4 regions of the Arthrobacter sp. Y3221114 genome follow, and region 4 is predicted to be linked to each of the others. Evidence: riboswitches for the same ligand, from Rfam matches in the RefSeq annotation. Region 4 holds a riboswitch; each other region holds the start of a gene.
What was found. A riboswitch is a leader RNA that binds a small molecule or an ion and turns the genes downstream of it on or off. The one in region 4 is predicted to bind S-adenosylmethionine.
Positions count from the first base shown of each region.

Region 1: linked by a shared signal. The riboswitch ahead of AC5RV3_RS11520 (O-acetylhomoserine aminocarboxypropyltransferase/cysteine synthase family protein) and the one ahead of AC5RV3_RS15265 (bifunctional o-acetylhomoserine/o-acetylserine sulfhydrylase) in region 4 are both predicted to bind S-adenosylmethionine.
Region 2: linked by a shared signal. The riboswitch ahead of AC5RV3_RS05270 (flavin reductase family protein) and the one ahead of AC5RV3_RS15265 (bifunctional o-acetylhomoserine/o-acetylserine sulfhydrylase) in region 4 are both predicted to bind S-adenosylmethionine.
Region 3: linked by a shared signal. The riboswitch ahead of AC5RV3_RS11435 (methionine ABC transporter ATP-binding protein) and the one ahead of AC5RV3_RS15265 (bifunctional o-acetylhomoserine/o-acetylserine sulfhydrylase) in region 4 are both predicted to bind S-adenosylmethionine.

Region 1 covers NZ_JBNHHW010000004.1:417,457-419,647, reverse strand. Annotated here, with positions in the region: gene AC5RV3_RS11520 (O-acetylhomoserine aminocarboxypropyltransferase/cysteine synthase family protein) at 1-1,207, opposite strand, end outside; SAM riboswitch class I at 1,298-1,390, opposite strand; gene malQ (4-alpha-glucanotransferase) at 1,623-2,191, shown strand, end outside.
Region 2 covers NZ_JBNHHW010000002.1:261,081-263,271, reverse strand. Annotated here, with positions in the region: gene AC5RV3_RS05275 (aldo/keto reductase) at 1-787, shown strand, start outside; gene AC5RV3_RS05270 (flavin reductase family protein) at 822-1,328, opposite strand; SAM riboswitch class IV at 1,381-1,495, opposite strand; gene AC5RV3_RS05265 (prephenate dehydratase) at 1,627-2,191, opposite strand, start outside.
Region 3 covers NZ_JBNHHW010000004.1:396,389-398,579, reverse strand. Annotated here, with positions in the region: gene AC5RV3_RS11440 (LLM class flavin-dependent oxidoreductase) at 1-477, shown strand, start outside; SAM riboswitch class I at 556-647, shown strand; gene AC5RV3_RS11435 (methionine ABC transporter ATP-binding protein) at 761-1,819, shown strand; gene AC5RV3_RS11430 (methionine ABC transporter permease) at 1,816-2,191, shown strand, end outside.
Region 4 covers NZ_JBNHHW010000007.1:155,489-157,679, reverse strand. Annotated here, with positions in the region: gene AC5RV3_RS15270 (VOC family protein) at 1-347, opposite strand, end outside; SAM riboswitch class IV at 576-690, shown strand; gene AC5RV3_RS15265 (bifunctional o-acetylhomoserine/o-acetylserine sulfhydrylase) at 758-2,083, shown strand; gene metX (homoserine O-acetyltransferase MetX) at 2,164-2,191, shown strand, end outside.

The DNA.
Region 1 (2,191 bases), on a different contig from region 4:
TCAGGTCCTCGGGCACGCCGGCAGCCACCAGTTGGTCGGCGGTGAGCTGCTGGTGGGTGGTCGATCCCGGGTGCAGCACCAGGGTGCGGGCGTCACCGATGTTGGCGAGGTGGCTGGCCAGCTGCAGCGACTCGATGAACTTCTGGCCTGCGGTGCGGCCGCCCTTGACGCCGAAGCTGAACACGGAGCCCACGCCCTTCGGCAGGTACTTCCGGCCCCGCTCGTAATGCGGGTGCGCGGGCAGGCCGGCGTAGCTGACCCAGGAGACGCGCTCGTCGGCGTCCAGCCACTCGGCCACCGTGCGGGCGTTGGCCAGGTGCTCGTCCATCCGCTGGGCCAGCGTCTCCACGCCCTGCAGCAGCTGGAACGCGGACTGCGCAGACAGCGACGGGCCGATGTCGCGCAGCTGCTCGGACCGGAGCTTGGTGAGGAAGCCGTACTCGCCGAAGTTGCCCCACCAGGACACGTTGCCGTAGCTGGGCACCGGTTCGGTCATCTGCGGGAACTTGCCGTTGCCCCAGTTGAAACGGCCGGATTCGACGACGACGCCGCCCAGGGTGGTGCCGTGGCCGCCGAGGAACTTGGTGGCGGAGTGGATCACGATGTCCGCGCCGTGCTCGATCGGGCGGATCAGGTAGGGCGTGCTCAAGGTGGCGTCCACGACCAGGGGGATCCCGGCGTCGTGCGCCACGGCGGCCAGTCCCGCCAGGTCGGCGATGTCGCCGGAGGGGTTGGCCACGATCTCGGTGTAGACGGCCTTGGTGTTCTCCCCGATGGCCGCGGCGAAGTCGGCCGGGTCGTTGGAGTCGACGAACGTGGTCTCCACGCCGAACCGGCGCAGCGTCACATCCAGCTGGGTGATGGTGCCGCCGTACAGCTTGGACGAGGCCACGATGTGGTCGCCCGCCCCGGCGAGGGCCGCGAAGGTGATGAACTCGGCGGCCATGCCCGAGGACGTGGCGACCGCGCCGATGCCGCCCTCGAGCGAGGCGATGCGCTCCTCGAACGCGGCGACCGTGGGATTGCCGATGCGGGAGTAGATGTTGCCGTACTTCTGCAGCGCGAAGAGGTTGGCGGCGTCGTCCGTGTCCTTGAACACGAACGAGGTGCTCTGGTAGATCGGGACGGCCCGGGCGCCGTGCTCGGCATCGGGCGTGCCGCCGGCGTGCAGGGCGCGGGTGCGGAAACCGAATGTGCGTTCAGCCATCAGGCGGTTGCTCCTTCAAAACTAGGATTCCCGGGCAATGACGGTCCTTGGCGGCGGGGGCGCCGTCCGGATCAAAGATTGCTTGCGCTCTCTCCATCGCTTCTGGCGGTAGCACCTTTCCGGTAGGCCGGATGGTTGCTGCGGTGTCAAAGAGCCAGATCTCTCAACCGCTCGGGATGGTCGCGTCCATTCTCGCAACCAACTGCCGCGGGACCAAAAAATGTGGAGCCGCGTTGCGTCCGGCCTTGGGCGCCCCGCCTTGCGGATGCACCGCCTCGCGGTTGCCCCGGCTTGCGAATGCCCAGCACGACGGCGGTGCCCGGCCGCGAGTGGGACGGGAACCGCGCCTGCTGCGAGCCTGCCGGTTGCGCCGACCTCCCGGCAAAGGTCCGCGTAGTTCCCGTAGATTGGGTCTATGGCTGAGCTCTCGGCGTTGCAGCGCCTCGCACAGGAACACGGTGTCGGCATTACCTTCCGCGGTTGGGACGGCGGCGAGAAAGAAGTCGGACCGGCAACCCTGGTTGCCGTCCTCACCGCGCTGGACGTCCCCTGCGCGACCGACGACGATGTCGCCGCATCCCTCCGTGCCGCCGAGCTCGAGCCGTTGCAGCGCACGCTGCCGCCCGCCGTCGTCCTTCGCCAAGGCACCGCCACCGAGGTTCCAGTCAATGTCGGCGCGGGCCTCCGCCCGCGGGCCAAGGTCCTGTTGGAGGACGGGTCTTCGCGCGACGTCGAGGTGGTGTCCGGCAGGTCTGGCGCCGAAGGTGATCCGGGCGGACGTTTCGCGGCGGTTGTGCCGGCCGACCTCCCGCTGGGCTGGCACACGCTGGAGGTCGCGGAACTGTCGGAAGCGACGGCGACCCGAACCGGCGCGGCCGCGGAACCATCCGGCAGCTTGGCACAGTGCGCGCTGGTGGTCACCCCGCGGCGGCTCACCACCGCCGACAAGCTTCCCCGGACCTGGGGCCTGATGGCACAGCTGTA
Region 2 (2,191 bases), on a different contig from region 4:
CGGGCAGTACGACTCCTCGCGCGAAGCCATCCTGGCCCGCACCGACGAAAGCCTGCGCCGGCTGCATACCGATCACCTGGACACGTTGCTGATCCACCGGCCGGACCCGCTGGCGCCGGCCGAAGAGATCGCCGCGGCGTTCAACGAGCTCCGGATGGCCGGGAAGGTCCGCCGGCTTGGTGTCTCGAACATGTCCGGCGACCAAATGCGCTGGCTGCAGTCGGCGCTGGACGAGCCGCTGGCGGTGAACCAGCTCGAAATGAGCCTGTACCGACGCGACTGGCTGGAGTCCGCCGTGCTGGTGAACCACCCGGACGGAACGGGCACCAGGTTCCCGCACGGCACCTTGGAATACTGCGCCGCCAACGGGGTGGAACTGCAGGCCTGGGGCGCGCTGGCCCAGGGCCGCTACAGCGGCCGTGCGGCAGGCCTGGCCGACGCGGCGGCCGGCGCGGGAACGCCCGCCGCCGGGACCGGGCAGAATCACGGCCGGACGGCAGAGGGGGCTGTGACGACGGATGCTTCCGCACGGGCGGATGCCCCACTCTCCGCGGACCATTCGGCCGCTGCCCTGGTCACGGAACTTGCCCGGGACAAGGGCTGCCCTCCGGAAGCCGTGGTGCTGGGCTGGCTGCTGCGGCATCCCGCGGGCATCCGGCCTGTCATCGGTACCAGCAGCCCGGACCGGATCCGGGCCTGCGCCCAGGCGGAGGCGGTCGGAGCGGCGATGACCCGCCAGGAGTGGTACTCCCTGTGGGTGGCGGCCCGGGGAAGGCCGCTGCCCTAGCCGACGGCTGCCGCCGGTGCGGGAACTTTTCTGCCTAGACGAAGGCCGGCTGTTCCAGCCGGCGGAACCCGGAATCGTGGAAGACCAGGGGCTCGTGGGTGCCGTCGTGCGTGGACAGGCCGTGCACCTGCAGCAGCACGACGTGGTGGTCCCCGGCCGGGACCTCCTGGTGCACCGAGCAGTCCAGCCACAGCGCCGCGTCGTGCAGGAACAGCGCGCCGTCGTCCGTGCCGTGCAGGCGGAGTCCGGCAAAGCGGTCACCGTTCTTGGACGCGATCTGGCGGCAGACGCCGTCGTGCCCGGTGCCGAGCACCGAGACTCCGATCCGGTCGGCCCGCCGGACCACCGGCCAGGTCCGGGAGGTGTTTTGCACGGCGAACATCACTAGCGGCGGCTCGAGGGAGACGCCGACGGTGAACGAGGAGGCGACGATGCCCTGGGGCTCGCCGTCGACGATCGCGCACAGCGCCGCGATACCCGAGGGGAAGCGGCCGAAGGCGGAGCGCAATGTGTTGGGTGTCAGGTCATTGTGTAGCGACATGGCGTCCTTGGGGCTTGGGCGCATCCGCTGCTGCCGGGCTGCTGCGGGAGGATACGCGTACTTGCCTGCCGACATACCCGGCGGGCCGAATCATCACCTGGAGCACCCCGCTACGGTAGAGGGTTGCCGGCCAACCAGCCAGGGCTGTGCAGTTGGCACTCTTGATTCGTCTCCACGCTAAGAGCGGGGAAGGGCCTGGGTCAAACGCCGGTAATACTTCGTCAAATGCCGCGTTTTACTTGCGGCTGCCCGACGGTTGCCGCCTGACGGCTGTTGCCCGACGGCTGTCGCCCGACTGCTACCGGGCGACGCCGCCGGGGCGCACGGTCTGTTGGCGGAACGGATGCGCAGGGTAGACGCCCAGAATGCGGATTTCCGTGGTGAAGAAGTCCAGTTCCTCGAAGGCGTGGACCATGGCCTGGTCGTCCGGGTGCCCTTCGACGTCCACCATGAACATGGTGGCGGCAAACTCGCCGCCCACCATGTAGCTCTCCAGCCTGGTCATGTTGATGCCGTTGGTGGCGAATCCGCCCAGGGCCTTGTACAGCGCCGACGGCACGTTCCGCACACGGAAGACGAAGCTGGTCACGGCCGGGCCGGGCAAATCTTCGCGGGACGGGACCGGCCGGCGGTCGGCCAGCACCACGAACCGGGTGGTGTTCGTCGGATCGTCTTCGACATTTTCGGCGAAGACTTCCAGGCCGTAGAGCTCGGCAGCCATCGGCGGCGCCAGCGAGACCTTGGCCGGGTCGTTCCACTCGGCCACCTCTCGGGCCGAACCTGCGGTGTCGCCGGCGATCACCGGAGTAAGCCCGAGCCTGCGGATAAGCTTCCGGCACTGGCCCAGCGCGTGGATGTGGCTG
Region 3 (2,191 bases), on a different contig from region 4:
ATCAACGGCGCTCTGGCCCTGATCTCCGGCTGGATGGGCGTTGACCTCTCCACCTACGGCCCGGACGACGTGATCGGCGAAAACGTGAAGTCCAATGCCATCCAGTCCTCGGTGGAGACCTTCCAGAAGGCGTCCGGCGACAGCGGCAAGCCGTGGACCATCCGCCAGCTGGCCGAATGGGTGGGCGTCGGCGGCTTCGGCCCGATCACCGTCGGTTCCGGCGCGGAGGTGGCCGCCAAGCTCGCGGAGTGGGTCGACGAGACCGACGTGGACGGGTTCAACCTGGCCTACGCCATCACCCCGGGCACCTTCGAGGACATCGTGGAATACGTCGTGCCGGAACTGCAGAAGCTGGGCGCCTACCCCACGGAATACGCGCCGGGGACCCTGCGCAACAAGCTCTTCGGCCGCGGCGACAAGCTGCCGGAGAACCACCGCGCCGCCGGCTTCCGCCTGCAGAACGCGCTGGTCGACTAAGCGTCGGCAGCAGCAGAACCAGCTAAACAACGACGCCGGTGCGCCGCCCCTTCAGGGGGCGGGCACCGCTGTCGGCAAGAACCATCCAGAGCGGCCGAGAGATCTGGCTCGATGACGCCGCAGCAACCCCGGCAACTGCCGCACGGTGCTAACGCCAGAACCGATGGAGAACCCGGGCCGGCCCGGAACCGGCCGCGCCATGCCTGCGCGCCGTGATCGGCTGCGCCCGGGGCTCCCTGACCTTCAGGAGCAGCATGAAAAGGTATGCCGCGGGCGGCCCGCAATGATAGAAATCCGCAATCTGCACAAGAGCTACGACACGCGCCACGGGACGGTCGAGGTGCTCAAGGGCATCGACCTGACCATCGAGCAGGGGTCGATCACCGCCGTCGTCGGCCCTTCCGGCGCCGGCAAGACGACCCTCTCCCACTGCATCTCCCTGTTGGAAAAACCGACCTCCGGCCAGGTGCTGGTGGACGGCCGCGACCTGTCAGCACTGTCCGGACAGGCATTGCGCGGCGAACGCCGCGCCATCGGCACGATCTTCCAACACTCGGCCCTGCTGCGCCGGATGACGGTGGCGGAGAACGTGGCGCTGCCGCTGCGAAACCTCGGCGTGGTGCACGCTCAGATGGAGGACCGCGTGGCCGAACTGCTGGACCGGGTGGGCCTGCTGCACAAGGCCAACGCCTACCCCGGCCAGCTGTCCGGCGGCCAAAAGCAACGGGTCGGCATCGCCCGGGCGCTGGCACTTCGTCCCCGGATTTTGCTCTCCGACGAATCGACGTCGGGCCTGGATCCGGAGTCCACCCAGCAGATCCTGGACCTGCTGGACGACGTGCGCACCGAACTGGGGTTGTCGGTCATCCTGATCACCCATGAGATGGACGTGGTGCGCCACGTCGCCGACCAGGTGGCCGTGCTCTCCGGCGGCCGCGTCGCGGAATACGGGCCGATCGGCGCCCTGGTGGCCGATCCGGCCTCCGCCGCCGGCCGCCAACTGCTGCCAATCCGCGCCCTCCCGCTGCCGGCCGGCTTCGACTACGCGCTGTCAGTCTCGTACCGGCACGGGCCGGTGGACCCGGAGTGGATGACCCGCCTGTCCACCGGCTTGGGCGTGCGCGTGGCGCTGCTCGGCGGCACGGTGGAAGCCCATGGTGAAGCGGTGCTGGGCCGCGCCGACATCGGTGTCGCCGGCCGCCCGGAGGCCGAGGTCCGCGCCTACTTGGCCGGCCTGGGCCTTACCGCAGAGGCACGCCACCGTGCCGTGGACGCGGCGGAAACGCCGCCGTCGGACGCAAAGGATCATGCAAGGAACGAGAAAATCGAGGTGCACGCATGAGGCCCGCAGAAACCGCCGCCGTCGGGCTGGACACGCCCTGGGCGGACCTGCCCGCGCTGCTGCTGCCGGCCTACGGCGAAACCTGGGCGATGGTCGGCATCGTGATGGTCATGGTGATCCTGGTCGGCGGCGCCACCGGCGTGCTGCTGTACAACACGGACGGCCGCGGCCTGTTCCCCCGGCCCCGCCTGCACGGAACGCTCAGCTGGCTCGTCAACATGGGCCGCTCGCTCCCGTTCCTGGTGCTGATGGCCGCCATCATCCCGCTGACTAAGTGGGTCACCGGAACGACCATCGGCATTGCGGCAGCCGTGGTCCCGATGACACTGGCCGGCATTCCGTTCTTCGCCCGGCTGGTGCAGAACGCACTCA
Region 4 (2,191 bases):
TGTCCGTCCGGGAACTTGCGGTTGCCGGGAACCGCGTGGCGGCCCAGCCGTTCTTCGAACGGGGTCAGGTCCTCGACTGCCACGCACCAGCCCATCCAGCCGCCGCCGGCCTCGGAGCGCGCCCGCACGGCCTGGCCAAAGGGGGCTTTGTCGGAAGCGGGGTGGTCGAGAACCTCCACCACCTCCAGGTAGTGGTGGTCGGTGAGGGGGAAGATCATATTGCGGGTGCCGAAGCGTGGGTGAACCCCGCCCTTGACGGCGTCGATGCCCAGGGCTCTGGAGATCCGCTCGGAGGTGGCAGCCAGACCGTCGGGTTCAGCAGCATAAGAAACATGGTCGAAGCGCATGGCATTATCTTGGCACTTTGTGAACCCGCTCTCGACTTAGGGTGACCTAAGTCACTCAGCTTGCGGCTCGTGCGGGGCGCGGCGTTCCTGACGGGGATTCCGCCCGACCGGCATGCCTCCCAGGGGAAAGTGGCGGCGGGCAGGCGGACAGGCGGGCGGGCGGTGAGCGGCCAGTCATAAGGTGTCATATTGTTGCGGCCGCCGGCTTGTCTGCGGAGACTGGAGGCAGGTCATGAGTGCCAGCGCGAAACCCCGGTTTGCTGGCCGGCAACCCTCCAACCGCGGTGGGGTGCCCCGGGTGAAGACCAGGCAGCCGCCATAAGGCGGTGCGCAAGCGCGGGTCACACCCGGGACAGACATGCCGGCACGGCCGGATCCCGGATGGCCCCTTCCACTGAAGGAGTTGCACCATGTCCACTGCAGATTGGTCCTTTGAGACCCGTCAGATTCACGTAGGCCAGGAGCCGGATGCCGCAACGGGCGCCCGCGCCCTTCCGATCTACCAGACCACCTCGTTCGTCTTCCCCAGCACGCAGAGCGCCGCGGACCGTTTTGCCCTCTCCGAACTTGCGCCGATTTACACCAGGATCGGCAACCCCACCACCGAGGCTGTGGAGACCCGGATCGCCAACCTGGAGGGCGGCGTGGGCGCCCTGTTGCTTGCCTCGGGACAGGCAGCATCCACGTTCTCCATCCTGAACCTCGCCGAGGCCGGCGACCATATCGTGGCCAGCCCCAGCCTGTACGGCGGCACCTACAACCTGCTCCGCACCACGCTGCCCAAGTTCGGCATCGACGTCACATTCGTCGAGGATCCGGATAACCTGCAGCAGTGGCGCGATGCCGTGAAGCCGAACACCAAGGCGTTCTTCGGTGAGGTGGTCTCCAATCCGCGCCAGGACGTGCTGGATCTGGAGTCGGTCAGCGCCATCGCCCATGAGAACGGTGTGCCACTGATCGTCGACAACACGTTGGCAACCCCGTACCTGATCCGACCGATCGAGTGGGGGGCCGACATCGTGCTCCACTCGGCCACCAAGTACCTCGGCGGCCACGGGACGGCCATCGGCGGCGTGATCGTGGATGCCGGAACGTTCGATTTCGCCGCGGACCCCGGGAAGTTCCCCGGGTTCAACACGCCGGACGAGACCTACAACGGGCTGGTCTTCGCCCGCGACCTCGGCGTCAACGGCGCTTTGGGCGCCAACCTGGCCTACATCCTCAAGGCCCGGGTGCAGTTGCTGCGCGACCTGGGGTCCGCGATCTCGCCGTTCAACGCGTTCCTGATTGCCCAGGGGCTGGAGACGCTGAGCCTGCGCGTGGAGCGGCACGTGGCCAACGCGCAGAAGGTGGCGGAATTCCTGGAAGAGCACGACGACGTTGCCTCCGTCGCGTACCTCGGCCTGCCCTCCAGCCCGTGGTACGACCGCGGCCGCAAGTACGGCCCGAAGGGCACGGGCGCCATCGTCTCGTTCGAGATCAAGGGCGGCATCGAGGCCGGCAAGCGCTTTGTGGACGGCCTTGAACTGCACTCGCACGTGGCCAACCTGGGCGATGTCCGCTCGCTGGTGATCCACCCGGCGTCGACCACGCATGCCCAGCTCTCCGCCCCGGAGCGGCTCGCGGCCGGGGTGACCGACGGGCTGGTCCGGCTGTCCGTGGGCATCGAGAACGTCAACGACATCATCGCCGATCTGGAGGCCGGTTTCCGCGCCGCCAAGGGCGCGGACGACTAGGCAAGCAGGTAGAGCGCAGCGTGACGATAGTGCAACCGCAGGAACTGGTGGAACAGGCGACCGACGGCATCCTGCGCCGGATGCCGGTCGGTGCGCTGGAGTTGGAGG